DNA from 4 places in the Vreelandella sp. ssv genome. Region 1 is predicted to be linked to each of the others. Evidence: predicted binding sites of a transcription regulator. Region 1 holds the regulator's gene; each other region holds the start of a gene.

The links. The regulator sigma-54, encoded in region 1, starts transcription at its own class of promoters, with help from an activator protein. The targets are predictions, from matches to a motif close to TGGCACNNNNNTTGCTNT.
Region 2: the regulator sigma-54 is predicted to act here: its motif matches at 3,029-3,046, upstream of urtA (urea ABC transporter substrate-binding protein).
Region 3: the regulator sigma-54 is predicted to act here: its motif matches at 2,952-2,969, upstream of AC5TBW_RS16795 (DUF3305 domain-containing protein).
Region 4: the regulator sigma-54 is predicted to act here: its motif matches at 4,738-4,755, upstream of AC5TBW_RS05670 (sugar phosphorylase).

The regions. Positions count from the first base shown of each region.
Region 1 is NZ_CM182545.1:1,520,359-1,527,602, forward strand. It holds gene AC5TBW_RS06920 (HPr family phosphocarrier protein) at 1-241, opposite strand, end outside; gene rapZ (RNase adapter RapZ) at 287-1,222, opposite strand; gene AC5TBW_RS06930 (PTS sugar transporter subunit IIA) at 1,312-1,782, opposite strand; gene hpf (ribosome hibernation-promoting factor, HPF/YfiA family) at 1,787-2,095, opposite strand; gene AC5TBW_RS06940 (RNA polymerase factor sigma-54) at 2,194-3,609, opposite strand; gene lptB (LPS export ABC transporter ATP-binding protein) at 3,734-4,483, opposite strand; gene lptA (lipopolysaccharide transport periplasmic protein LptA) at 4,495-4,986, opposite strand; gene lptC (LPS export ABC transporter periplasmic protein LptC) at 4,998-5,567, opposite strand; gene AC5TBW_RS06960 (KdsC family phosphatase) at 5,560-6,108, opposite strand; gene AC5TBW_RS06965 (KpsF/GutQ family sugar-phosphate isomerase) at 6,161-7,147, opposite strand.
Region 2 is NZ_CM182545.1:3,987,966-3,995,209, forward strand. It holds gene urtB (urea ABC transporter permease subunit UrtB) at 1-1,428, opposite strand, end outside; gene urtA (urea ABC transporter substrate-binding protein) at 1,539-2,930, opposite strand; gene AC5TBW_RS18235 (tripartite tricarboxylate transporter permease) at 3,356-4,885, opposite strand; gene AC5TBW_RS18240 (tripartite tricarboxylate transporter TctB family protein) at 4,885-5,337, opposite strand; gene AC5TBW_RS18245 (Bug family tripartite tricarboxylate transporter substrate binding protein) at 5,337-6,338, opposite strand; gene AC5TBW_RS18250 (response regulator) at 6,524-7,244, opposite strand, start outside.
Region 3 is NZ_CM182545.1:3,684,190-3,691,433, forward strand. It holds gene AC5TBW_RS16785 (4Fe-4S dicluster domain-containing protein) at 1-1,628, opposite strand, end outside; gene AC5TBW_RS16790 (DUF3306 domain-containing protein) at 1,828-2,415, opposite strand; gene AC5TBW_RS16795 (DUF3305 domain-containing protein) at 2,412-2,852, opposite strand; gene AC5TBW_RS16800 (formate dehydrogenase accessory sulfurtransferase FdhD) at 3,028-3,885, shown strand; gene mobA (molybdenum cofactor guanylyltransferase MobA) at 3,882-4,508, shown strand; gene moeA (molybdopterin molybdotransferase MoeA) at 4,505-5,776, shown strand; gene moaA (GTP 3',8-cyclase MoaA) at 5,773-6,795, shown strand; gene AC5TBW_RS16820 (CobW family GTP-binding protein) at 6,798-7,244, shown strand, end outside.
Region 4 is NZ_CM182545.1:1,214,725-1,221,968, forward strand. It holds gene AC5TBW_RS05650 (ATP-binding protein) at 1-131, shown strand, start outside; gene AC5TBW_RS05655 (c-type cytochrome) at 159-824, shown strand; gene AC5TBW_RS05660 (c-type cytochrome) at 821-1,861, shown strand; gene dsbG (thiol:disulfide interchange protein DsbG) at 1,919-2,701, opposite strand; gene AC5TBW_RS05670 (sugar phosphorylase) at 2,915-4,705, opposite strand; gene nrdR (transcriptional regulator NrdR) at 4,918-5,409, shown strand; gene ribD (bifunctional diaminohydroxyphosphoribosylaminopyrimidine deaminase/5-amino-6-(5-phosphoribosylamino)uracil reductase RibD) at 5,406-6,572, shown strand; gene ribBA (bifunctional 3,4-dihydroxy-2-butanone-4-phosphate synthase/GTP cyclohydrolase II) at 6,681-7,244, shown strand, end outside.

The DNA of each region.
Region 1 (7,244 bases):
ACAGTGCTTGAATAGCGTCAAGCGCCTGTTCGGCGTCATCGCCTTCGGCGTTGATGGTTAGCTCGGTACCGCAAGGTGCGGCGAGCATCAATAGTGACATGATGTTGGCGGCGTCAGCAATCTGTTGCTGTTTCTGAACACGTATCGTAGCCGTGAACTGTTGGCCGCACTTAACCAATTTTGTAGCCGCGCGAGCGTGAAGCCCACGTTGATTGGTGAGTGTAAGTATTCTTTCTGGCACCCTGGTTCCTTTTCGCCGAGTGGTGTCATTAATGGGTAGTAGCGCTCAAGAGGTCTCTTGCTGCTCATCATCGGTTTGGGGTGCGCAGACCAAGGGAGTGGCGGGCTGTTCACTTAATGTGTAATGCAACCCTAGCTCGCGATGGCGCAGTTGAACTTCACCCATACTAGGCGCAAGCCTCTCTGCTAATTGTTCAACCATATAAACCGAACGGTGTTGTCCGCCAGTACAGCCAATCGCGATAGTCATGTAGCTGCGCTGACTATCTTGGTAAGCGGGCAACCAACGTTCAAGCCAAGCCTGAATATCGTTACTCATGGCATCTACGATGGGGTAACCGCTCAAGAAGGCCACTATGTTGGCGTCACGGCCTGTAAATTGGCGTAGCGTTGGATCCCAATAAGGATTGGGTAAGCAACGCACGTCGAAAACCAAGTCAGCATCCAGCGGCACGCCACGTTTATAACCGAAGGATTCAAGGGTTAGTGTTAACTTATCGCGATGCTGATGGGCTACTTGGTCGGTAATGCGGCGGCGCAAATCGTGTACCGAAAGCCGTGAAGTGTCGATCAATAAATCGGCCAGGTCGCGGATATCGTGCAGCGTTTCTTCTTCTTTATTAATTGCTTCTTCTAGCGTCATTTCGCTATCGCGAGTTAACGGATGGCGCCGCCTTGTAGCCGAATAACGCTCAAGCAGTATGCGTGCATCGGTAGTCAGGTAGATGACTTGAAAATCAATTTTACGCTGGCGCAACTCCGCTAATAACGACGGTAGTCGCTCTAAGGCACCCGGCAAGTTGCGGGCATCAATACTGACTGCCAAATGAGCGCGTTCACCCTGATCGCGTATTTCGTCCACCAATGCTCCCAGCAGCATGGCGGGGAGGTTATCAATCGCATAGTAGCCAAGATCTTCAAGCGCTTGTAAGGCGATAGATTTACCTGACCCAGAGCGGCCGCTAATGATCACAAGTTGCATAGAGTCTCTCTTTGCTTTGATCAAGCTGCGTTGAGGGTGGTGAGCGAAAACTAGCCTGCCATATTCTACCGCATAGCAAGTTTAGGTTTTTAAGGCGTTGTTTGCTCACGAATTTTAGCAGTAAGCAACTCAAGTAGTTCGCGCTGGCTGGCTGCTTTACGCAGCTTCTGGCGCGTATCCGCATCGTTCATGATGGTGGCTACTTGGCCTAATAGAGAGAGGTGTGTGTCATCAGCCTCTTCTGGTACCAGCAACACAAACACCAGATCAACGGGGTCGCCGTCGATAGCGTCAAAATCAATTGCTTCTGAAAGCTTTAAAAAACCAGCAATGGGGGCCGAACAGTGAGGGCTACGCGCATGAGGAATAGCCACGCCATTTCCAATACCTGTACTGCCTAAGCGCTCGCGGCCGATTAAGCGGCTAAACACTTCTTGGCTGTCCAGGCTGGGGGTGTTTTGGGCAATAAAGGTGCTGAAAAACTCCAGCACCCTTTTTTTGCTGCCCCCGGGGACGTCGAAAAGGACGCGTTCCGGGGGGAGTATGGTTTCCAACGTCATTGAATTAACGCACGCCTGCGCCTTGGGCGCGAGCTTGTGCTTTTTCCTTATGTTTAACTAGTTGGCGATCAATTTTGTCCGCTAATGCGTCAATCGCGGCGTACATATCACTGTCTAAGGCTTCTGCATGTAAATCTGCACCTGCTGCATGCAGTGTACAGGCAGCCTGCTGGCGCTCTTTCTCCACAGATAAGGTGACTTGCACCGTGGTTATATTGTCGTAATGGCGCTCTACACGTTCAAGCTTTTCGTTGACATAGTCACGCAAGGCGTCAGTCAGATCTACGTGATGACCAGTGATATTTACTTGCATTGACGTTCTCCTTATCCATCGGACTGTACTTCGATTGTAACCCTTTTTGCCGCGTTGCAAAGCCCTTGTCGAGAGTTTCGCTGCAATGTGTACCGATCTTAACGCAAACGACGTCGTTCACTAGATGAGGGAATGCCCATGGCTTCACGATATTTTGCCACTGTACGGCGCGCTACCTGGATACCGCCCTCTTCTAAGAGTGTGACCAACCGGCTGTCCGAAAGGGGCTTGCCGGGCGGCTCCTCTTGAATCAACTTCTTGAGCCTAGCGCGGATCGCAGTGCTGGAGTGGCTGTCGCCATCCTGGCTGCTGACTTGGCTTGAGAAAAAGTATTTGAGTTCAAACACGCCGCGCGGTGTATGGATATATTTTTGCGTGGTGACCCGCGAAATAGTCGACTCGTGCATTTCCACGGCCTCCGCAATATCGGCTAAAATGAGCGGTTTCATGGCTTCTTCGCCATACTCTAAAAAGCCAATTTGACGGGTAATAATTTCACGACCAACGCGCAGCAGCGTGTCGTTGCGGCTGGAAAGGCTCTTAATAAGCCAGCGGGCTTCCTGTAAATGCTCTTTTAAAAACTGGTTGTCCTGGCTTTTGTCAGCGCGCTTTATCAAGCTCGCATAGTCAGGCTGGATGCGCAGCTTCGGCAATGCTTCTGGGTTGAGTTCCAAATGCCACCCTTCGTGATCATGGCGCACGATAAGGTCAGGCGTTACATAGTTATCGTCGGTATCGCCATAGGCGCTACCGGGACGTGGATCAAGGCTTCGAATGAGTAGGATGACATCCGCTAGCTGGTCATCATCAAGCCCCAGGCGACGTTTCAGCAGGCGCATATCATCTTTGCCTAGCGATTCAAGAAACTGGCGGACTAAGCGGCGAGCAGGAACCAGAAGAGATGTGTCATCGGGAAGGGCGGCCAGCTGCAGCATCAGACATTCGCGCAGGTCACGGGCGAATATCCCCGTTGGCTCGAACTGCTGCAGCTTAAGCAGGATCGTTTCCACTTCACGCTGGCTAAGTCCATCAATCCCCTGCGCGCGAAGCCCTTCACGAATGTCATTGAGCGGCTGGGTTAAATAGCCGTTAGCATCTAGCGCGTCGATTAAACTTTCCGCGATAAGCTGCTCTCGAGCGCCAAAATCGGTCATGGCGAGCTGCCAAAGCAGGTGCCCATGAAGGCTCTGTCCGGCCGCTTGGCGCTCAAAATCAGGGCCTTCACCACTGGTGCCGCTATAGCTACCCATGTCTTGGTAGGTATCAGACCAGTCACTATCTACCGATAGCTCGGTAGGAATGCTCTCTGACCACTCTTCCTCTTTGGGCTCGCTGACTGCCTGTTCGCCAAATTCATCCTCTTGCTCGAGCATGGGGTTGGCATCTAAGGCCTGTTGAATTTCTTGACGAAGGTCCAGCGTTGATAGCTGTAACAGGGCTATAGCCTGCTGCAACTGAGGTGTCATGGTCAGCTGGGTGCCGATACGCAGTTGAAGAGAAGCTTTCATGACCATCTGAGAACCACTCGTTAATCAGAATGCTCCACCCTAGTGCGAGTAGGTCCCAGGTGCAAGTGCAATAAGCATGCCATTGGTAGTAAAGTTGTTGTAGAGCACTAATTAGACGAGAAAAATAAGCTTAGAGACGGAAGTCAGCACCCAAATAAACGTCTCTTACTTTTTGATTGGTCAGGATCGAGTCAGGAGATCCGCTGGCGATGATCTGTCCATCTCCCACTATATAGGCGATATCACAGATATCGAGAGTGTCACGTACGTTGTGGTCGGTGATGAGCACGCCAATATGGCGCTGTTTTAGCGCCCGGATAATGGTTTTGATCTCACCTACCGAAATTGGATCAACACCAGCAAAGGGCTCATCCAGTAAAATAAAGGCGGGCTCGGTGGCTAACGAACGCGCAATTTCCACACGTCTACGCTCGCCACCCGAAAGGCTCATGCCGAGGTTGTCGCGTATATGGGTAATGTGAAAGTCTTCAAGTAGCGCCTCCAGGCGCTGCTCGCGTTCGCTGCGGCTGAGCTTTTTGCGAGTTTCGAGTATCGCCATAATATTATCGGCGACCGATAATTTACGAAAAATAGACGCCTCTTGTGGAAGGTAGCCGATACCCGCCGCAGCCCGTTCATGCATTGGGGCGCGAGTTAAATCCAGGTCGTCGATACTCACCTTGCCAGCATCGGATTTCACGAGCCCAACAATCATATAAAAGGAAGTGGTTTTGCCCGCGCCATTAGGGCCGAGCAATCCCACAATGCTGCCTTGGGAGATCTCTAAGTTGATGTCTTTAACCACTCGGCGGCGCTTGTAGCTTTTCGCCAAATGGTGGGCATAAAGGGTTCGAATCGAGGCGGTGTCTGCTGTTGCCACGGCTTGGCTCCCTATTGTTCCGGCTGAAGAGTCATGCGGATGCGCTGGGGCTCGCTACCGTCAACGTCAGAGCGCGCCTGAATCACTTCTCGATCGATAAAATACTCAAGGCGACCGCCGGTAAAGGTGTCGTTTTGTTGAATTAATTCAGCATGGTCGATCAGCTCAACGCGGCGTTCAGCGACGTGGTAAATAATGCGTCTCGCCCAGCCTTCCGTAGGACCTTCTTGCCCTTCGGCTTGATGGCGCAGATAGGCGCGCTCACCGGTGGAGGTTGCGCGCGAGAGTTCGCCTGCCTCATTACGTTCAATTTCTACCCGCTCGCCGCGTAATTGCATTTCGCCTTGGCGAATATTGACATCGCCGCTGTAGACAGCAGTACCGGCTCGCTGGTCAAGGTCTAAACGGTCGGCTTCAACTTCTATAGGGGCTTGGCTGTCTTGAGCCATGGCCGATAGCGGCACCGCGAGTGCGAAAAGGGCGGTATAGATAAATGCTTTCATGGCAACTCCTCTTAAGGTTGTGTGGCCGGGGGATGTGTACCACGCACGTTGTCAGTTAAGCGCACCTGGCTATCGTTAAGCCACACGTCCATGCGTGTAGCGCTCATTGTCTGGGGCGGTTGTTGCAGCAGTACCGGTGTTTCACTCCACGCATGCTGGCTGAGCCCATCATAATGCAGGAGCTCAGTGTCTAGCTGCCAACCTTCATCCGGTGCGATCAGGCGAGCGGAGCCTGACATCAGCAGGGTCTGAGTCGAGGTGTTAAGGGTGCCTACATCGGCGCTTGCCATCCACTGCCGGTCTTCGCTGTCATACAGGATTGCTTCAGGCTCTTCAGTCCAGGTTTCACTTCGCTGAGGAGTATGAATAAGGCGCGGGGTTTTAAGCGACTGCATGACGCTGCCATTATCCCCAAACAGCGTAATTTCAGCGTTTTCAAGTACGTGTCCGGGTTCCTGGGCTTGAGCTTCAGGGTCGATGGTGGCGTCTTGAGGTCCACGTGGATCAAGCCATACCAGCAGAGCCCCCAGCGCGATGACCAGGCTCGCTAGCCAGAACCGCACTTTAAAACGTTTAAGCATTACGAGCGCCGTGTAAATAGGTGTCGAGCACCGCGCCCCAGTGTCCTTGAGCTTCAAGCAGAGTGTCACAAATTTCTCGCACAGCCCCATGGCCGCCCAGCCGTTCGGTAGTCCAGTCAGCGTGGGTATGCATATAATCCGGCGCGTTAGGGACAGTAATGCCGACGCCGCAGCGCTTAATGGCCGACAAGTCAGGTAGATCGTCACCGCAATAGGCCACTTGCTCGAGCTCTATATCGAGCCGTTGGCAAAGCCCACGCAGAGTGACGAGCTTGTCTTCACAACCCTGGTGCACATGGTCGATGCCTAGCGCAGCGGCGCGTTGGCTCACCATAGGCGAGTCGCGGCCTGTTATCAGGGCAACATGAACGCCCACGCGTTTGAGCAGTTTCAACCCGTGGCCATCCTGGGTGTGAAACGCTTTAATTTCGATGCCGTCAGCCTGAAAGTAGAGGCGACCGTCGGTGAGTACGCCGTCGACATCCAGTGCTAAAAGACGGACGCGGCGAAGACGATCAAGTAGCGCTGCAGATAGGGCCATAAAGCCTCCATATCAATTAATTCTAAAGCTAAACAAATAAAGCGCCGATGGGTTAAATAACGCCGCTAGCGAGCAAGTCGTGCATATGTAGCGCCCCAATAGGGTGTTGCTGTTCATCGACCACCGCTAGCGCCGTAATACGGCTCTCTTCCATGATGCGTACTGCCTCGGCTGCCAGAATGTCGGGGCCGATGCGTTTGCCTGGTCGCGTCATAACATCGTCAACGATGACGTCGCGCAGGTTGTGAAATTGATCCAACGTGCGTCGAAGGTCACCATCGGTGTATACCCCAGCTAGTCGTCCATTGCTATCTACCACGCAGGTGAACCCTAGGCCTTGCCGTGTAATCTCTAATAGTGCGTCGCGCAACGGGCTCCCCAGGGCGACCTGGGGTAGGCGCGCACCGTCGTGCATCAGGTCTCTCACACGCAGCAACAAGCGCTTGCCTAAGCTGCCACCAGGGTGAGATAGCGCAAAGTCTTCAGCGGTAAAACCGCGGGCTTCCAAAAGCGCCACGGCCAGTGCGTCACCTAACGCTAGAGCTGCGGTCGTTGAGCTAGTGGGCGCCAAGTCGAGCGGGCATGCCTCACGCTCAACGCCACTGTTTAAGTGTGCATCGGCGTGTTTGGCAAGCGTGGAATTAGGGCGCCCGGTCATGCTAACCAGCGGTGTGCCTAAGCGTTTAAGCAACGGTAAAAGTGCAGTGACTTCAGCGGTTTCACCTGAATTAGACAGCGCTAGCACGACATCAGCACGTGTGATCATGCCCAAGTCGCCGTGGCTGGCTTCGCCGGGGTGAACAAAAAAAGCCGGCGTGCCCGTGCTGGCAAGTGTCGCCGCAAGCTTACCGGCGATGTGCCCTGATTTGCCCATGCCGGTGACCACCACGCGGCCTTGGCAGGCCAGTATCAATTCACAGGCGCGATCAAAACTGTCATCGAGCTTTGCCTGGAGGCCTCCAATGGCTGCCTGCTCAATTTGCAGCGTACGCAGTGCACTTTCGCGTAGTAGGCTGGGTGGAGCGAGAGGCTGGCGCATAGCGTTTTCTCTTAACAATAAAAAAGATAAAAGTAGTAATCACCCATAATAACATCTCGACGCCCCACAAAGGCAGTGGTTGAGATCGTTGGTGCTG
Region 2 (7,244 bases), 1.8 Mb from region 1:
CACCACCATGAAGGAGTCGATGATGTAGTTCTGCCCCAGGTTAGGGCCGACGTTAGTGAGCTGGGAGAGTGCAACACCGGCAAGCCCAGCCACGCCCGAACCCAGCGCAAAGGTCATAATATCCACGCGGGTGGCACGAATGCCCATGGAGCGCGCCATGGCGCGGTTCTGGGTCACGGCTCGCACTTCAAGCCCCAGCCGGGTGCGGCGCATGATCAGCATCAGGCCTGCAAACACCACCAGCGCAAAGCCGAGCACGTACATCCGGTTGAGCGTCAGCGACAGCGCATCGTTGACCACCAATGAGCCGCTCATCCAATCGGGGGTAATGACAGTACGATTGAGCGGTGAAATCACCGTGCGCACCAGCTGCTGCAGAATCAGGCTAATACCAAAGGTCGCCAGCAAGGTTTCCAGCGGGCGGCCTTTAAGAAACTGGATAACGCCGCGCTCAATCGCCACACCTGCCAGTGCGGCAACCATAAAGCCGGCGGGAATCGATAGAATCAGCGCCAAACCCGGCTGGCCGGGCAATAGTTGCTGCATCGCCCAGGTGGTGTAGGCGCCCAGCATCATCAGCTCGCCGTGGGCCATGTTGATGACGCCCATGACCCCGAAGGTGATCGCCAGGCCAATGGCGGCTAGCACCAGCACCGAACCAAGGCTCAAGCCGAAATAGAGGGTTTCCAGGCCGCGATTGAGTTTGAGCTGCTGCTCGATACCCGCCAGGGAAGCGGCAGCGGCGTTGGCGACAACGGGATCATCGCTATTGGCTGCCCGGCTTAACGCCACGCGGGAACGCGGATGCAGGCTGCCGTCCAGCGCTTCGACCCCGGCCATTTCACCCGCTTCAGCGCGATAAATCGCCACCGCCTGGGTCAGGCGATAGCGCACCTGCTCGTCCTCTTCCTGCGCAATCAAGTCGTCAAGGGTCGGCACCAGCTCAGCATCTACTTCACCTAACAGGCGCTCGGCCGAGGTGCGGCGGCGTTCCACGTTGGGCGAGTAGAGGTCAACGACCGCAATGGCACTGCGCAGTTGATTACGCAGGTTGTTGTTAATGCCGATACGCTCCAGATCCCGACGAGACATCTCGCCCAGCGCTTCGCCGGTCAATACATCGGCCACCGGCCAGTCGCGACCACGGTTCTCCAGTACCAGTACAAAGCGGCCGTCTTCGGTGCGCTGTAGGCGGCCATCCAGCAAGGCCTGCAGCCAGTCACGGGCGCGCTCGTCATCGCTTTGTAAAATAGCGGTGATGGCTTCGCCTTTGGCGGTATAGGATTCAACGTCCAGCGCTTCTAATAGTTCGAGCGCGGCCTCATCATTCGTGGAACTGCTGGCGGTGTCTGTTGATTGTGCCTGTGCGGTGAGCGTCATACCCAACAGCAGAAAGCAGAGCAGCGCCAAGGAAAGGAAACGCCTCATGGGGTTCTTCCTTTGGTTATCAGAAAGGGAAAGATAGCGTGCTCCTTCGCCACCCCTTAACTATCGACGCTATGCGCCCGGGTGGCGAAGGGTAAGGTACTTACTCAGGTTTACTCAGCGAGTGCCGCTTCGGCTTCTTCTGCTGCGGTGCTGCCACCGCACGAGCCGTTCACGACGTTGAAGTTGCCGCACTCCATCGGCTTGCGCCAATCGGCAATCAGGTCACGCGAACCAGGCAGGTAGTCAGACCAGGCGTCGCCCGCCACGGTAGACGGCGTCTGCCAAACGATATCGAACTGGCCGTTGTCCTGAATCTCACCAATCAGCACCGGCTTGGTGATGTGGTGGTTGGGCATCATGGCTGCATAGCCGCCGGAGAGGTTAGGCACGGTCACGCCGATAATAGCGTCTTTCACCGCATCGACATCTGTCGTGCCCGCTTTGCGAACGGCTTCGGCCCACATGTTGAAGCCAATGTAGTGCGCTTCCATCGGGTCATTGGTGACGGCCATATCGTCGCCGGTGTAGTCGATCCAGGCATCGATAAAGTCGTAGTTGTCGTCGTTATCGACGCTCATGAAGTAGTTCCAGGCAGCCAAGTGACCCACCAGCGGCCCGGTATCAATACCGGTCAGTTCCTGCTCACCCACAGAGAAGGCGATAACCGGAATATCGGCAGCGTCGATGCCCTGGTTAGAGAGCTCGGTATAAAACGGCACGTTGGCGTCGCCGTTAACCGTCGAGATCACCGCCGTGGGTTTACCCTCTTCGCCAAAACGGCGAATTTCCGCCACGATGTTCTGCCAATCGGAGTGACCAAACGGCGTGTAGTTGACCATGATGTCCTCTTCCGCGATGCCGTGTTCATCCTTGAGGAACGCTTCGAGGATGCGGTTGGTGGTGCGCGGATAGACATAGTCGGTACCGACCAGCGCAAAGCGCTCGATACCCACTTCGTTGATCAGGTATTCAACCGCCGGGATCGCCTGTTGGTTTGGTGCGGCGCCGGTGTAGAAGACGTTTTCAGAGGACTCTTCGCCTTCATACTGCACCGGGTAGAACAGCAGGCCGTTGAGTTCTTCGACTACCGGCAGCACCGCTTTACGTGAAACTGAGGTCCAGTTGCCGAAAATCACGTCGACTTCTTCTTGCGCCAACAGCTCGCGAGCGCGTTCGGCAAACAGCGGCCAGTTAGACGCCGGGTCAACGACGACGGCTTCCAACTGGCGACCCAACAAACCACCGGCTTCGTTCTGCTGTTCGATCAGCATCTCGACGGTGTCTTTGAGGACGGTTTCGCTGATCGCCATGGTGCCGGAAAGTGAGTGCAGGATACCGACTTTGATCGGGTCATCGTCTTGGGCGACGGCCTGGGCGCTGGCACCCATAATGGCGGCAGCAAGTAGGGCCGTCGCGAAACGGCCAGCTGAGCGGCTTGAGCGCGCTTGTTTTTGGTAAGAGAGCGTCGAGCGAGTATGAGTATTGTGTTGCAATGTGGTCACTTGAACCTCCTTGCACCCCTTATCGGTGGGGCTTGTTTATTGGCTTCGCATTTGGGAAGCGCGTGTTGACTTCCCAATACGTCCACTAGCCAATAGCTCTTGCAAGGGATGCGCCAGATTGGCACAACGTTGGTTTACAAGTAGTTAATCAATCACTTAGTAATATTTGGAAAACCCCAAACCCTGCCTCCTGCACCAAGAAGATGCGGCAAACCACCCTTTAAGCACTTCTTTAATGCACCAATTAGATTCACTGCACCAACTAGGCACTTGGTTTAGTCATATACAATTTAGAAACCCAATACTTACTGACCAGTTACACATCAGCCGTCACCACTAAGGAGCCTTGGTTTCTTCTAATCCTATAAAAACGGGGCGCTGACTTTCGTCAGCGCCCCGTTGCTTAAGATTGAGCTCTGTGAGTATCAATCACTTTCAGGTGTGCCAGACGAGGGTGACGTTCCCTTCATCCCACGACGCAGGAGGGGCCCCACGATATAAGGCAAGATCAAACCCAACCCTGCAAAGACCCAAAGGCCGATAGCCAAACCGCTATCCCAAAGAATCATCCAGTCGCCATCGGAGATATCCATGGCATGACGTAGGTTCTTCTCCATCTCAGGCCCCAGCAACAAGCCAAGAATCACCGGCACCAGTGGAATCTCCAGCTTGCGCAGCACGTAACCGCCCACCCCAAATGCCACCATGAAGTACAGGTCAAAGATGGTGTTACTGATCGAGTAGATACCTACGAAGGCAACCATTGTGACGATCGGCAGCAGGTACATCGGTGGCACGGATAGCAGTTTGACGAAAATGCCCACCAATGGAATGTTGAGGATCAGCAGCAAAAAGTTACCGATCAATAGTGCCGCGATCACACCCCAGACGATGTCGGCATTCTGGGTGAACATCAGCGGTCCTGGTGTGATATTCAACGAGATCAAGAGTGCCAGCAGCACCGCGGTGGTACCGCTACCCGGCACGCCGAGCGTCAACATGGGTACCAAAGCGCCGCTGGACGCACCATTGTTGCCAGCTTCTGGGGCCGCCACGCCGCGTGGATCACCTTGCCCAAAATAACCTTTCTTGCCCAGCACGCGCTTTTCAAGGGTATAGCTGATGAAACTACCCAACGAAGCACCGGCACCTGGTAATACCCCGGCGATAAACCCCAACACCCCACCGCGGAAACTGGTGGGTAGAATTTCGCGGATATCCTTCCAGGAGAGTGATAGCTTGTTGACCTTCATCTTCTCCTTACCACCACCGGCACGCTCTTCAATGAAGAACAGCAGCTCGGAAATGGCAAACAGGCCGACGATAGCGATGATGAAGTCAACACCTTCAAAGAGCTCAAGGACGCCGAAGGTGTAGCGCTGGACGCCGGTATTGTCGATACCCACAGTGGCAATCATGAGACCAATGCAGGCGGCAACCACCGTTTTGACAGGGTTTTTGCCGGTGATACCGCCCAAGGTAGCGAACGCCAGCAGGAAGAGCGCAAAATATTCTGCCGGGCCGAATGTCAGGGCAAAATTAGCCAACAGTGGCGCCAGCAGGATCAAACCAACAGTGGCGACTAGACTACCGATGAAAGATGCCACCGCAGAGATCGCCAACGCCTCGGAAGCCTTGCCTTTCTGGGCCATCGGATAACCGTCAAGACAGGTCATCATGGCCGGTTCATCGCCAGGAATATTCAACAGAATCGACGAAATACGACCGCCGTACATGGCCCCGGCATACACTGACGTCAGCATAATCAGAGCGGTTTCGGGCGCGAGCCCCAAACTGAACGCCAGCGGAATCAGGATGGCCACACCATTGGCAGGACCTAACCCCGGCAAGGCGCCGATTAAGGTACCGAGGAAAGCACCTAGCAGGGCAAACATCAGGTTGTGGGGCTGCAAAGCAACACCAAAACCATCCATCAGATAACCTAGAGTTTCCATCAGTTCACCTCCAGGAATGACAGCAGACCCAGCGGCAAGGCGAGATCAAGTGCAAAACTGAACAGAAAGTACACCACCACGCCCGACACTGCCCCGGTAATGTAAGCATTGAGCGGGCGAGCCCCCATGCGCCAGCAAAGCGTCCCCACCGCCAACGTGGTGCTAATGACGAAGCCCAACGGCTGAAGCAGCATGGCGTAAAAGATCAGTACCACTACGGCGATGATTAACTCGATACCGGTACGGCTCCAAGGCCAGGCGTTGTCGGGGTCAGGGCGTACGATCAGATAAATGCTGGAAATGGCCAGCACCACCGCCAGCAATTTCGGAAAAGTGTCAGGGCCGACGGCTTCGGCCCCACCAAACGGCTCCGGGAACTGAGTCGCGGCCCAGCCGTACGCGACGGCCAGGACGATCATCAAGACCCCAAAGATGCGGTCATTGAATGTCATTACTGAATCAATCCAATATCTTTAGAAAGCTGTTCAATGTCACTGATCTGGTTGAGTACAAACTCTTCAAACTCACCAGCAGTCATGTGGAAAGGCATCAAACCGTTCTGAGCCATGACATTCTGCCACTCTTCACTCTCGTAAATAGTGTCCATGGCATCGGTCCAATACGTTTTAGCTTCCTCGGAGACATCCGCAGGCATATAAAAGCCGCGCCAGTTGGGGCCAAGGGCGTCGATGCCTTGCTCACGGGCGGTGGGGATATCAGACAGGTCACCCGGTAGGCGCTCTTCGGAGAGCACCGCTAGGACGCGCAAGTCGCCAGACTCCATAAACCCTTGGGCTTCGGTGATATCACCGGTGAAGGCGTCTACGTGCCCGCCGATCACCTGGGTTAACGCTTCACCACCATTGTTGTACGAAAGGTAGGCAATGCGCGGAAGATTCTCGACATCGGCTGCCTGAGCGGCAATCAACACTTTAAGATGATCCCAACCACCCTTAGCGCTACCGCCGGCGAACTTGACGCTACGCGGGTCTTCCTTAAGTGAGTCCATCAATTCATTCAGGTCATCGATCTCGGAATCAGCGGCGACGGCGATAATCCCGTAATCCGCCCCTAGAGCACCGATCCAATTGACCTGATCGGCGGTCAGCCCCGGGAACTGTCCTTGAGCCAGGCGAGTCGTAGTCGCCGTGGACGCCGCGACCAGCAGATGGTCGTCACCGGCGCGTTTGCTTACAGTATGGGCAAACGCCACACCGCCACCAGCGCCAGCCATATTGATGGTTTGTACATTCGCCGGTACGAGATCAAGCTCCTGCATGACATTACCCACGCTGCGGCAGGTAAAGTCCCAGCCGCCGCCTGGATCGGAAGGAGCGATACATTCCACCTTGCCCTCCGGCTCGAAGGCCGCGGCAGTGCTAGAGAAGGCGGTAACAGCCGCCAGTGGAAGGGCCAGCAGGGTGATATATTTAAAGGCAGGCTTGAGGATCATGGCGTTCTCCGCGTATCAGTGTTGTTGTGTGATGTTGTTGCGTAGGCTTCTTATTGTGAGACTGCACGCCGCGAACGTTAGAAGACCACTCCCCTGATAGACAAGCTTGTGCGCATAAAAGACAAAAAGTTCTTTATGCGCATTTTGTTCATTTTGTTCACGACCGCGCTTTTTTAAGTCCGCTGTTATAGAGACTCTAGCCACGCATGCGCCGCTTCTAACAGCCGGTAACGGCGCTCGGGCCTTCCTACATCACCATAGCCCAGCTCGGCACTCACCGCCTGCTCGGCGACCAGGAACTCTAAGTAACGGCGCGCGGTTGAGCGACTAGCGCCCATCGTGCGCGCCATCTGCATGGCAGTGAGGGAATCAGAGGCGTCGGCCAGGGCATCAATCACCCGGCGCAGCGTCAGCCGATCAATGCCTTTGGGCAGGGTTTGAGACTGAGCTTGGTTTTTAGTACGCGACGGTTCACCGGGCTTTAAGCGCGCCAGCACGTGATCCAGCTCGTCCTGGTTCATCTCGGCACGATTGGCCAACGCCTCACGCTCGCGCCGAAAGCGGGTCAGCATTTGGGTCATCCGCGCGGCTTCGATAGGCTTGATAAGATAGTCAAACACCCCACCGCGTAGCGCTTCACTGATGGTTTCCACTTCCCGGGCGGCGGTGACCATGACGATATCCACATGCACATAGTCGCGGCGAATCGCCCACAGTAGCTCTAAGCCCTCGACGTCGGGAAGGTAGGCATCCAATAAAATCAATTGGATGCTGGTAGCGCGCTCCGCCATGATCGCTTTAGCTTCGCTGCCATTGCGTGCCATACCCCCAACATAAAAACCGTCGCTCTGCTCAATAAAGGCCCTGTGGATATCGGCAATGCGAAAATCGTCTTCAACGACCAAA
Region 3 (7,244 bases), 2.1 Mb from region 1:
TGATTGGCCAACTTCTCTTTAATAGTAGCTACCGTGCTGACAGTGGCAAACGGCTTACCGCAGTTAATGCACTCAAAGGCGGCCTCTTCGTGGCAGATCTGCCGCGTTTCCCGTGCCTCAGTGGCCAAAAAGCCCGGCAGTAGGGTAATCGCATCTTCCGGACAGGCCTGCTCGCACAGGCCGCACTGCACGCAGTCCGCTTCGAGGAAACTCAGCGCGGGCGTTTTGCCACCCGACTTTAGCGCTGGCGTTGGGCAATTACTGACGCAGGCGTGACATAGCGTACAGGCATCGCTATCTACCTGAATAGCGCCGTATGCTGCGCCTTCTGGCATCGCGACTCGTTCACTATGAGGGTTACCCAGTTCGGCCAGCCGTGCCAACACACGGTTAAAGCGTGCACGCTTTTCTGGCTCTGGCAGGTTTAGCGACACCTGCGTTAGAGGCGTGAGCGCTGGCAGGGCATCCCGAGCGGCTTCATCGGCTATCTCAATCAGCTTTACGCGAGCACGATCATGGCCCAAAGCGTCTAATAGAGCGTGAGCCTGGGTAACTTGATCAGTCAAGAAGCTGCTCAAGCGGGCAGGCATATTGGGGTGAAGCTGGATACGCACTTCAGCGGCACCCGCAGCCAGGGCAGTTAGCCACTGGTCGTGGCCCGCCGCTCCCAGTTCTTCCAAGGGAGCATCAATCACGTGGCCAGCAGGCACTGCCCCCGCTGCGCGCTCGGCGTCTTGAGAGTCGTGGGTAATAAAGCGAAGGACTGGCACCTGGCCACCGGCTTCACGATAGGCCGCCAGCCAAGCGGAGAGCGTATCCTGCTGGCGGCGCGTTTCCGGTAAGCGGAATTCAATCGCGCCCGTAGGACAAGCGCTGGTGCAACTCCCTACGCCTTGGCAGAGGTAAGGGTCAATCTCTATGCGAGACTCAATCCGGCCTTTAACACTGGAGATGGCATCCGCCGGACAAACATCCAGGCAGCGGGTACACCCAATGTTGCCGCTGGTTGAGTGGGCACATAGGTCACTGTTAACTTGAAAATAGCGGGGTTTGTCGAATTCGCCCACTAGCCCTACAAAACTATCGAGGGTTTCGTTGCGCTGGTTTAAATCTTGATTCTGGCCTTGCCACTGCATGGTCACATAGCCCGGCGGCGGCAGTTCCCAGCGCTGGGAGTGGGTCGTCGGGGCCAGATCGAGAATAAGATCAAAACTATCGCGCTCAATCAGTGCGCGGGCAAGATCCAGCGGCACATCACCGTCATCAAGCTGAACGTTAAAGGCCCCCAGATAACCATTGATACGCAGCTTGCTTAGCTGCTCGCGCGTTATCGTTTGACTGACCAGCGGTTCGTTGGCACCCAGTGGAGCGACCGTTTCGTTATCTGGACTATCGACCACGGACTCAGTGACCAGCAGTGTAAGCGACGCCAAACCGCGCCCTTGAAGCGCGCGAGCTACTGGGTAAATGTCGGCTTCGTTACCGATTAACAGCGCATGACCACGGCTGTGATAAGTCACATTGGCAGGCGTTAAATTAGCAGGCCACGAGATACGTCGGCGTACCGTTTCCCGAGCCTCAGCATTGCGCTGGTCATCTATCGACGCCAGTTGGATTCTTTGGTTCATGCGTTCTCACGGTCAGTGAATAATTCTTATTATATTTTTGAGTAATAATGATTAACTATTGTGGCATAACAATGCGTTAAATCTAAGTTCAGACTATGTGTAACACAGCATTTTGCCAACCTTCTTGCCGTCAACGCTACCAACGCTGACGCCCCAAATAACACTCAGGCTATTGATTATTAAATACAAAAAACCCACATCATACTTTCTTCTGAGTATCAGATAAATAATCAGACTGGTCGTCTAGCGCAGCATTTTCTACCAGGTTGTCATCAGCGGTCTTTGTTTGCTCGCTGACGGCTATGTCATTTTGCGACTCGCTTTGACTGTCATCATCCAGTTGCTTGTCGACCGCTTCCTCCACTTTATGCGTCCAGCGTCGCAGCTTACCGGCGAGTTCTGACGACATCGGCTTCAACAGTTTATTGTAGTCGGCATCATAATCATCCAGACCATCGCGCACGTTATAGTTACCGGTGGCCCACAATCGTTTCAATGCTTGCCGACGCAAAGGGCCGCTGACGCCTGGCGCCATAAATGCACTGAAGTCGCTGCCCGCTTCTAACGCATCGGGATCTGGCAAGGTGTGGTCGAGGCTACCGGGTTCTGGCGGTGCCTGGGTTGCATCAGGGCCATGGTGGTGCGGCTGCTCTGCTCCATTGGGCGAGGCATTCGGCTCGGCGGCCAGTTCATCAACAGGCTCTTCAGCAGGTAATGACGCTGCCGATGCGTCCTCTTCCTTTGGTACATTGCGCTTTAGTCGCGACCATCGCTCTAGGCGGCTCATTGCGGCTGCTCCTTACTCGGCGTGTCTTTAGCGCGGCCAGCCCCTTTGCGCTTTTTCTTGCGCATTTCCACTGGCGCTTCACCCTGTCGGGCTAAATAGCTTTCAATCCATACCTGAATAGCCATCGGCATCGACGCTTCCAGCACCTGCTGTTCGCCGTCCATCCAACCGGCCGCAACGTCCTGGCTAGCGGTAATCGCATCAGGCTTGGGTGTTTGCCCGGTAAAACCCGCCCGTACAAAAAGCCGTGGTGTAGCCGACGTTAGATTGAAACGGTAGGCGGCACGTTCAGTCATCGACAGTTGCAGGTTAAGGACAATGTCACCCTGATCGCCCAGCGTTAATTCAGCAATACGCCACTGCGTCAGCGTAAAACGCTTAACCTGCTTTGACTCAGCCACCAAGGTAATACTGATTGGGCGTAGGTTATCACTCATATATTTATAAACCCTGGACCTTGAAGGGATGGCATGTGAAGAGATAGCACTTAGAAAAGATGCTACTTATTAAGGATAGCGCTTGAATGGGTAGACAAGTAAGCATCTCCAGCGCCATCATCGTCAACCCTGACTTTTTTACTCAGGTATTTTATTTTAGTAGCGAGGATTGCGGATGCACGCTCTTCAGTTAAGCCGAGCCCGCTTACCGGCCACCACCGAGATCAGTATCGTTGATGAGTATGGTGATGCGCGCCAGCAGGCGATCGCCGCTGAACGGGCGCTAACCGTTTATCTCAATAAGCGTGAGATAGTGACCTTGATGACGCTAGGCGACGACCCAGAGGCACTGGTCGTGGGCTATCTGCGCAATCAAGGGCTGCTAATAGCGGCGGCTGATTTAGAAGCGGTGCAGGTCGATTGGGAAGTAGAAGCGGCGGTCGTAATTACACGCCACTTGCCCGAAGATTTAGAGGCGCGCTTAAGCACTCGTACGGTGACCACCGGCTGCGGCCAGGGCACGGTATTTGGTAAGTTGCTTGATCAAACCGCACTCACGGCGCTGCCCGACACTCAACTGGCACAATCATCGCTCTATCGACTGCTGCAAAACCTTAACACCTACAACGAGACTTATCGCAGCGCTGGCGCCGTTCACGGGTGCGCGCTGTGCCAACAAACCGAGGTTCTCGACTTTGTTGAAGACGTAGGGCGGCATAATGCGGTGGATACCCTGGCCGGACGCCAGTGGCTACAACAGGCTGACAGCGCTAATGCGGATATTTTTTACACCACGGGGCGGCTGACCTCTGAAATGGTGCTAAAAGTGGCGCAAATGGGCATTAGCGTGCTGGTCTCGCGCTCAGGCGTTACGCAAAAAGGTGTCGAGCTAGCCGAACGCTTTGGTGTCATGCTGATTGCCCGTGCAAAAGGGCGCCACTTTCAGGCCATTAATACTCACAACCGTTTAACGCTAGACGCTATTCCGCCGCGCCCATCCCACGCCCGCTCATCCAAAGAGGCAAGCTCATGATCCCCACTCACGAACTCACCGGCATGATTCTAGCGGGCGGCGAAGGGCGAAGAATGGGCGGCCGCGACAAAGGGCTTGAACCTTTCGCTGGCCTGCCGCTGGTCGGCCATGTGGTGAAACGCTTTGAGGGTCAGGTGGCCGAGCTGCTGATTAACGCCAACCGCAATGCTGATGCCTACCGCTTTTTCGCCGATCGTGTCATAGCTGACCTTGTAATGGACGGCGACGAAGGCGGCTTTAAAGGCCCGCTGATGGGGATCTATAGCGGCCTACGCGCGGCAAAAACACCCTGGTTGCTAGTCGCTCCCTGCGACTCACCCGCTCTGCCTGACGATTTAGTGGCACGCATGGTCAAAGGTATTGGCCACCACGATATCGCCGTCGCCTTTGATGGCGAACGACTGCACCCGGTTGTTGCCCTACTGCGCACTTCGCTGGCGGATGATTTGGCCGTCACCCTTGCCGAAGGCGAGCGTAAGATCGACCGTTGGTACGCACGCCATGCTTGGTGCAAGGTTGATATGTCGGACTGCCCTGATGCCTTTGCTAACCTCAATACTGAGGAAGAGAAGCTGCACCTGGAAAAAGTACTAATGGGTTCTTCGAGCAAGGAGGTGAAATGACCCTCTCCTGCTTTGATCTTGGCGAGCAGATGCTCAGCGTCGACGAGGCACGCCAAGCGCTAGCCACCTTGATTGAAAGCCCGCTGGGCAGCGAACAGGTGCCGCTGGCGCAGGCCCATGGACGACGTTTGGCCAAAGCCGTTCAGGCCTCCATTAACGTGCCGCAACATACCAATGCGGCCATGGACGGCGTAGCGCTAGCCTTGCCCAAAGAAGGTGTTGGAGTAAAGCAAACCCATTGGCCACTGGCCGGCGAGGTCTTGGCCGGGCAGTATCGCAGCGAATTAGTACCTGCCGGTCACTGCGTACGCATCACCACCGGCGCCCCTTTGCCGCCGGGCACCGATACAGTGGTCATGAGTGAACAGTTGCGCGAACCGTTAGATGATAAGCCTGCGCATGTGATCATTGAGTCTCCTGAGCTTCTCAAACACGGCCAACATGTACGTCAAACGGGTGAAGATATTGCCATTGGTGACATGGCACTGCCTGAGGGTTCACGGCTCGATGCCGCCTCGTTAGGGCTTTTGGCATCACTGGGTTATGCGGAGGTAGCGGTGTGCCGACGCCCAAGGGTGGCGATTTTTTCCACCGGCAATGAAGTCACGGCACCTGGTGAGCCACTGCCCAAGGCAGGTATTTATGACGCCAATCGCTTCACCCTGATGGGGTTGCTTTCCGAACACGGCGCCGACGCCATTGACCTTGGCATTCTCCCGGACGATTTAAACGCTATTAAAACGGCCCTTGAAAACGCTGCAGAGCAGAGCGATCTGGTGATCACCAGCGGCGGCGTTTCCGTGGGTCAGGCTGATTTTACCCGTGAGGCTCTGGAGCAGTTAGGCCGCCTGGCCTTCTGGCGGGTAGCGCTGCGACCTGGCCGCCCCATGGCCTGCGGCTGGCTGGGTAAAAAGCGCACACTGTTTGTTGGCTTGCCCGGCAATCCGGTAGCGGTCATGGTAACCTTTCTACAGTTTGTTTCGCCGCTGTTGGATCGGCTTAATGGGCAGCCATTGGCACCACCACACCGTCTTTATGCCGTTACCGAAAGTCTCTTAAAAAGCCGCTTGAAGCGTACTGATTTTATCCGCGGCGTTTACCATACTGATAGCGAAGGACGGTTACTCGTGCGCAGTACCGGTGCCCAGGGTTCTGGCATTTTAACCTCGATGGTGGCTGCGAACTGTTTGATTGAGCTTGCCGACGACCAGGCAGGCGCACAACCGGGCGAGGTAGTCAGCATTCAACCACTTACGGGATCGCTATGACCGAGCAACGACAGACCCAAGCTCACGCTAACCAGCAATTGATCGACGACTTTGGTCGACGCATTAGCTATGTGCGTATCTCGGTCACCGACCGCTGTGATTTTCGCTGCGTGTACTGCATGAGCGAGGAAATGACGTTCCTGCCCCGCGCTCAAGTGCTGACGCTGGAAGAGATCGCCATGGTGGCCCGAGCCTTCACGGAGCTTGGGGTCGAAAAGATTCGTCTTACCGGCGGCGAGCCGTTAGTGCGCCGTGGCATTGAGCAACTGGTCGATGAGATCGGTTCGATGCCAGGTCTTAACGACTTCACCATGACCACCAATGGTGCCAGCCTACGCAAGCACGCCAAGCAGCTTTACGCCAGCGGCCTGCGGCGGCTGAACATCAGCCTGGATTCGCTGGATGCGGAGCGCTTCAAGCAACTCACCCGAACCGGTGATTTGGCTAAAGTCATCGACGGCATTCACGCTGCTAAAGAAGCAGGCTTTCAACGTATCAAGCTCAACGCGGTGATCTTAAAAGGTCGTAACGACGATGAAGTGATCGACCTGGTCACCTTTGCCCGCCAGGAAAACCTCGATATTAGCTTTATCGAAGAGATGCCTCTGGGCGATGTTTCCGACCATTCGCGGGCGGAGACCTTCTACTCCAGTGACGATGTTCAAGAATTGATCGAAACGCGCTATCCGCTGATCCCTACGACCGAAACCACCCCCGGCCCATCGCGCTACTTCAAAATGGCCGACAGCGACAGCCGGGTAGGGTTTATTTCCCCCCATAGCCACAACTTTTGCGATACCTGTAACCGGGTGCGCGTGACCGTGGAAGGCCGTTTACTGCTTTGCCTAGGCAACGAACATTCGGTAGATCTGCGCGCCGTGCTGCGCCGCCACCCCGGCAATATGCAGGCGCTCAAAGAGGCCATCATCAACGCCCTACCGCTTAAACCCGAGCGCCATCACTTCACCACCGATGGCGATGTGCAGGTGGTGCGCTTTATGAATATGACAGGGGGGTGACGTTGGCAGCGTCAGAAAGATTGGCAAAAGTGCCGGTGCATATCATTACCGGCTTTCTAGGCAGCGGCAAAACCACGCTTATCCACAGCCTCATCGAGCAGAAGCCTGTGGATGAAACCTGGGCCATCCTGGTCAACGAGTTTGGTCAGATCGGCATCGACCAGGCCATGTTTGATGCCCGTGATGATGTGGTGGTGAAAGGCCTGCCCGGCGGCTGCCTGTGTTGCCAGCTCGCTTTTGTACTGCAAGCGGCACTGGTGAATTTACTCGCGCGCAGCAAGCCTGATCGCGTCATCATCGAACCCTCAGGCCTTGGCCACCCGGCAGGCCTGTTGGATCTACTGCGAGGGGAAGCCTTTCATGAGGTGGTCGAAGTACGCGATATCATTGCCACCCTTGATCCTCGCCGCCTGGATGACCCACGCTCCCGAACGCACGACACTTTCCGC
Region 4 (7,244 bases), 310 kb from region 1:
AGCAGGGTAGCGGGCTGGGATTGGCTATTGTGGCAGCGATTACTGAACGCTTCGGTGGAGAGGTAACCTTCGCCAGTCCTGCTGGGGGTGGCTTTACCGCCCGGCTAATAGTGCCCGTGGCGCATGCCTAAAAATGATAACGCATGGGAGAAACCGACATGAATAAGAAATACTTACATAGGTTTGGCCTGGCGGTGGGCGTCAGCCTAACCGCTGCAGGTGCACTGGCACAGGAAGGGGATGTCGAACGAGGCCAAACTGCTGCCGCAACCTGTAGTGCCTGCCATCAGGCCGATGGTAGCGGTATGAATGTGCCGAATGGGGAGTCTTGGCCCCGTTTAGCGGGGCTTGATGCCGAGTATATTATTAAGCAGCTACACGATTTTAAAGAAGGGCGGCGTGAAAACGCCACCATGGTAACGTTTGCCAATATGCTCGACGACCAGCAAATTCTGGATGTGGCCGAGTATTTTGAGCAAATGGCGGTCACGCCGGGTCAAGGGGGCGATGAGGCCGACGAAACGCTGTTGGCCCGTGGTCAGCAGCTTGCCGAACGTGGCGATTGGAATGCCTATATTGTTTCCTGCCAAAGCTGCCACGGCCCCGGTGGCACTGGCGTTGGCAGCACCTTTCCGGGCATTGCCAGCCAGCATGCTGGCTATATCAGCACTCAGTTAATGGCATGGAAGAATGGAACGCGCAGTAACGACCCCCAGAATCTGATGGGCGCCATTGCCAAACGCATGAGCGACAACGATATCCAGGCCGTGTCTGCTTGGTACGCCACCCAGTCCGGTTCTAAACAACAGGAGACAGCGCAATGACCACCTGCCGTCGCCCCCTCGTCATCGCGCTGACCGGCTGCTCGCTTGCCCTCGGTGCCGGAGTCAGCGTTTATGCCGCCGATGTTTTTGCCAAAGATGTTTCTGCCCAACCAGAAGAGCGGCCAGACGCTGCGCTGAATATGCTGGTGCACGAGCCTCCTACGATGGAAGACCTTGAGAACTCCGATCTTCATCCGGAGCTGAAGAAGGTTATCCGTTATGGGCACGAGCTATTCACCAATACGCAGCAGTTGCGCGGTGAGAACGTGTTCAACGACATGAATTGCTCAAGCTGCCACTTGGGGGAAGGGCGGGTGCCGTTCAGCGCGCCGGTGTGGGCTGCGGCTATCACACTGCCGGATTTTCGCGGTAAGAACCAGCATGTGAATAACCTAGAAGAGCGTATCGCCGGCTGCTTTGCTTACTCAATGAACGGCGTACCCCCGGAGTATGGTAGTGATGAAATGCTGGCGCTGAGCGCCTATCACCAGTGGCTGGCCACCGGTGCACCGATGTATCCCGATAAACCTATTTATGGGCGCGGCTTCCCCGCGCCGGATGAGCCTGATGAAGAGCCTGACTACGCTAGGGGCGAAGCGGCCTATCAGGAAAACTGTTCGATATGCCATCAGTCCGATGGCGCGGGCCACTATGAAAACGGCGAATACGTATTTCCTGCCCCCTGGGGCGATGGCTCTAATAATTGGGGAGCAGGCATCGTGCGGGTAGAAACCATGGCGGGTTTTATTTACCAAAATATGCCGCTTGGCCAGCCGCGTTCACTGAGTGATCAAGACGCCTGGGATATTGCTTACTACATAAACAGCCAAGAGCGCCCCCAAGACCCCCGCTACACGGGTGATGTCGCCGAGACTGCTGAGCGCTTTGGCCCGACCTTCCATAACCGCTCACTGTATGGCCAAACGCGCGAACACGACGGTCATGTGCTCGGTGACCACGACAACTTTGGGGATAAAGGCGATATCAAGCCCTGGAATGTCGGCATGCCGCGGTTTGAAAACCTGTCCGAAGAGTAAGCAGTTAACGGACGGTATAGGGTGGGAGGTCGTTTTTTTTGCGACCTCCCACATCACCTATGGTGCTTCGCTGCCCATCATGTCAATCAGTCGCTCATCGCTGGGTAGCCCCTGGATACGATCGATGCGGATGTTGCCGTTCTCTGCTTCCCGCTGAAAGACACTGGTGGGAGTGGCATACAGTCCTAACTCTTCGAACAGCTGGTTATTTGCGTACACCTGCTCTTCAATTTCGCGGGGTTGTGCGCTGGCTTCGATGCCTTCCTGACCACTTTCATGGGCATGTAGTGCTGCCGCTGGATCGTCGGCGCCGAGAATAGCGGCTGCTTTTCCAGGGCTGTCAGGTGCTAAGATACCTACCATGATATGGCGTAACTGTACTTCACCTGCTTCTACCCAGGGGCGTACGTCTTGCCAAAGCTGGCGGCAGTAGGGGCAGTTGGCATCCGTGAAGGTGTAAATCACCTGGGGAGCATCAACGTCGCCATCTTGAACCCAGTGGCTTTCACTTAGCAGCTGCCATGTTTGTGCCTCTAGCGGTGCACGTACATGCTCATCCAGCTGCGCTTCGGTAAGGTCGTTACCTTCACTATCCATTAGTGTGCCCACCACGGCGTGCTCACCATCGGGTGTTAGGTAAATCGCCATGTCCTGGCCCTGAACACTGGCGCCGTAGCCGCGCAACCTGCCGGGTGCATCGAATTGGCCGTGAATTTCCAATCCTTGATTGGCAAGTGCCTGGATAGGGGCGGGCAACTCATCAGCATAGCTCGCAGAGAGGCCGAACAATCCTGTCAGCAAGAGAAAACCGCTGATAACAGGAGGGTGTGTTAAGTGCATGGCAGCGCCTTGTTTGAATAAGAGTAAGAAACCTTGGAATAATGTCGTGCTGGCATTATCGCAGCACGACATTATTTAGGGGTTAAGCGCTTTATACCTAGGGCGATATGTCGCAACTTGCCTTTTTTGAAGCATACGGTTTTTGAAACTTACGGCTTTTTGAAACTTTAGTTTTCTCAATGGTATTAGCGAAATGGTATTAGCGAAATGGTATTAGCGGTCAGCTACCAACCAGCGCACTGCATAAGGCGGTAGCGCGCCGTCGGCGCTCCAGGGATTGCCAGGATCCAGCGCTTGCCAAGCGTGTTTTTCAAGTGCCTGGGTAACTGCGTCACCCACGCTTTCTAAGGGGAGCGGCAGATCAGTGACGTTATACAGCGCCAATAAACGGCGACCATCGTGCAGTGGGCCGCGCTCGACTGCCAGCAGTTCTGGTTCAGAGACCAGCACCCGCTGGGCGGCATTGGGGTGGAAGCAGGGTTCCTGACGGCGCTGGTCTAATAGTCGGTTTAACGCATGGAAAACATCGTGGGTGGGCGTTGACGGGCTGTCTAACAGCAGGTCTAGCTCACTACGCTGCCAGCGCCGACGGTTGATCGAGCGTAGCCGCCCGCTGCGCTCAACACCTTCTACGTCATTGAGCGTGCCCGTTAGCGTGTGGATATAGAGAGCGGGTATGCCTTGCAAGCTCAGCATGATCGCCTGGCTGCATAAAAAGCGTGCAATTTGCCATGGGTCGGGCCCTCGTCGGGTGCCGCGCATGGCTTCAAACCAGGTGATATTGATCTCATAGGGTGTATCGCTGGCATCGGGGTTGCTACGCATGCTGACAAAACCGCCGAATTTGTGCATCAGCTCCAGCAGGGCATCCCGCTCGTGATCAGGCAATAAACCTTCCAAAGGGCGCACGCCAATGCCGTCGTGACTGGCAGTAAAGTTCAGGTAAGTACACTGCTCGGGCAGCACAGGAAGACTGGCAAGCCAAGTTTGCAGAGTGCTCGCTTCGCCACGGGTAAGGGTGTGCAAGAGCAGTGGGGGTAGGGCAAATTGATACACCATATGGGCTTCGTCGGGCGTTCCCGCGGGTAGCCGGTTTAAACCGAAATAACTGATGTTTTCCTGATGAGGTACATTGGTTTCAGTGATTAACAGGGTGCCCGGGGCCACATGATCCACAATCGCCCGCAGCAGCCGCACCACGGTATGGGTTTCCGGTAGATGAATGCAGGAGGTGCCTAACCGCTTCCACAAAAAGGCCACCGCATCCAAGCGCACAATCCGCGTGCCTTGCTCCAGGTAGAACAACAAAATACCCACAAACTCCAGCAGTACATCTGGGTTTTCAAAGTTCAGGTCTAGCTGGTCTTCGGAGAAAGTTGCCCATAGGTAGCGGGTGCCGCGGCGGGTGGAAACGGGAACCAGCAGTGGGCTACTGCGTGGGCGCACCACCTGAGAGACATCGGTATCTGGATCGACTTCAATAAAGTAGTCGCGCCCAGGCAGGCTGCCGCTCAGGTAATCCACAAACCAGAGCGATTCCCTGGAAACGTGGTTAAGCACTAAATCGGCCATCAAATCGTAATGGCTGGCGAGTTCGCGAATATGTGACCAGTCGCCGAGATCGCTGTTGACTTCCCGGTAGTGGATTACCGAGAAACCGTCATCGCTGCTCCACGGGAAGAAGGGCAGCACATGGATGCCACTGATGCGTTCGCCCAGCCGTGATTGGAGGAAATCGCTAAGGACTGCCAGTGGGGGCACGCCTTCCTCTATAATGGAATCGCCATAGCTGATCACCCACTGATCTTTTTCGCTCCATGAAGGTGCGTTTTTTGAATTAGCAGCGTTGAGGGTGGGTGAAAATGGTGCGAGCGATTGAAAGTACTCTAGGCGTTGGTTTAAGCGGCGCTGCACTTCCCCCGCCCGGGGCCCATAAAGGTGGCTGAGATAGTCATGAACGGTATTTGAAAATGTGTCGTGAACGGTCTGTTCAAAGGGGGGCATGGTTGGCTCCAAATAAACAATCTGCCACAAACACTGCAGCTTGTGTGCCAAATCGTTACAATACGTGGTTGATACCGCGTTTAAGTGCTAAGCGTCATTAGCTTGCGACAGCTGCTAGCGCTTTAAACGCCATTAATAGCATACACATTGACAGGTTATAACAAGCTTACTCGTGCAGTACGCCGACACGAGCTGACAACAGGTTGACCGCCATGCATTGCCCATTTTGTGGTGCGAACGATACTAGAGTGACCGATTCACGGTTGGTAGCCGATGGTGACCAAGTGCGCCGTCGTCGCCAGTGTGCGAGCTGCCAGGAGCGCTTCACCACCTATGAAACCGCTGAATTAGTGATGCCTCGTGTGGTGAAGTCTGACGGCTCCCGCGAGAGCTTTCATGAAGCCAAATTAAGGGCAGGCATGCTGCGCGCGCTGGAAAAGCGGCCGGTCAGCGCTGAGGCCATTGAAGCCGCGGTTGAGCGTATCCGTCAAACGTTGAGGGCGCGGGGTGACCGTGAGATCAATGCCCGTGATATCGGTGAGTCGGTCATGCAGGCGCTTAAAACCCTGGATCATGTGGCTTACATCCGCTTTGCCTCGGTGTATCGCAAGTTTCAGGATTTGGACGAGTTTCGTGCTGAGATTGACCGGCTTTCTCAAGAGCCCACTTCTAGGCCTGGTCACGGCAGCGAGCCGCTAAAATGAGTGGTCTGTTTAGCCAAGCCGATCACCGTTATATGGCGCGGGCGCTAAAGCTGGCGCAAAAAGGACTCTACACCACTGATCCTAACCCTCGGGTTGGCTGTGTGATTGTGCGTGATGAGCAAATTGTGGGTGAAGGCTATCACCTGCGTGCCGGTGAACCCCATGCGGAAGTCCACGCCTTGAACGCCGCCGGTGATCAGGCCCACGGCGCGACCGCTTATGTCACCCTGGAACCTTGCTCGCACACGGGGCGTACCGGTCCTTGTGCGCAGGCGCTAACGCTTGCCAAGGTCGCGCGCGTGGTTGTCGCCATGGTGGATCCTAATCCTTGTGTTAGCGGCAGCGGTATAAAATTACTTGAAGAAGCCGGTATCGAGGTCGCAGTGGGGTTGCTTGAGAGTGAAGCGCGTGCGTTGAACCTGGGGTTTATTGCCCGTATGACCCTGCAGCGCCCCTTTGTGCGTTTGAAAATGGCGATGAGTTTAGACGGCCGTACTGCCATGGGGTCAGGTGAATCGCAATGGATTACCGGCCCAGAAGCACGTACTCAAGTGCAGCGGCTGCGAGCGCGCTCCAGCGCCATATTGAGCGGCGTCGAATCGATTATAATGGATGATTCACGACTGACCTTGCGAGCAGAACAGCTACAGCTTGGTAATGTCGATGAGGTCTTACACCGCCAGCCTCTGCGGGTGATTTTAGATACCCGGCTACGTTTACCGCTGGCAGCGGCCTGTTTACGTGAGCCGGGGCGTACCCTGATCATTACGACGCCAGCCCACGCAGCTGAAAAGCGTGCTCGATTAACGCAGGCCGGTGCAGAAGTGCAGGTGCTACCCGCCGGGCGTGATGGCCGAATTGATTTAGCCGTGATGTTGAAGTGGTTAGCCGAAAACGAACACGTTAATGAGTTGCTGGTAGAGACCGGCGCGACCCTGGCGGGGGCTATGCTCGATGCAGAGCTAGTCGACGAGCTGCAGCTGTTTGTCGCTCCTACATTGCTAGGGGGAGAAGCGCGGCCCCTGTTTGCACTGCCAGGGCTCTCGCGTATGGCGGATCAGCGTCGTTTAACGATTCATGATATGCGGGCGGTGGGGCGTGATTGGCGCATTATCGCCTCCCCTCAGGTGACTAGCGCAACAGGCGAGAGCAAGGTACCCTGACGCGCGAAATCGCAGCTAACGTGACAACTTTTCCGTGACGACTTTACGTTACAAGCTGGCGCAACAGCTTCTTTGCGACAACGTTATGCGACAACTTTTGGAGATTCCATGGCGCACTCCTCCTCTAGAGGCTTAGCCCCTATCGCCGAGCTGGTGGAAGATATCCGGCAGGGTAAAATGGTGATTCTCATGGACGATGAGGATCGCGAAAACGAAGGTGATATCATCATGGCCGCCGAAAAAGTGCAGGCCGAACATATCAACTTCATGGCCCGTTTCGCCCGTGGTCTTATCTGTATGCCGATGACCCGCGCCCGCTGCGAGCAGCTTAATTTGCCGCTAATGGTGCGCGATAATGGTTCCGGTTTTGGCACCAAATTTACCCTCTCGATTGAAGCTACCGAAGGTGTGACCACCGGTATTTCAGCGGCAGACCGCGCACGCACCGTTCAAGCGGCGGTGGCGCCCCATGCCAAGCCCTCTGATATCGTTCAGCCAGGGCATATTTTTCCCTTGATGGCAGAGCCAGGTGGCGTGCTGCGCCGCGCGGGACATACCGAAGCGGCGTGTGATTTGGCAGCGCTGGCTGGGTGTGACCCCAGCGGTGTGATCTGCGAGATCATGAATGATGATGGCAGTATGGCGCGCCGCCCAGAGCTTGAAGTGTTTGCT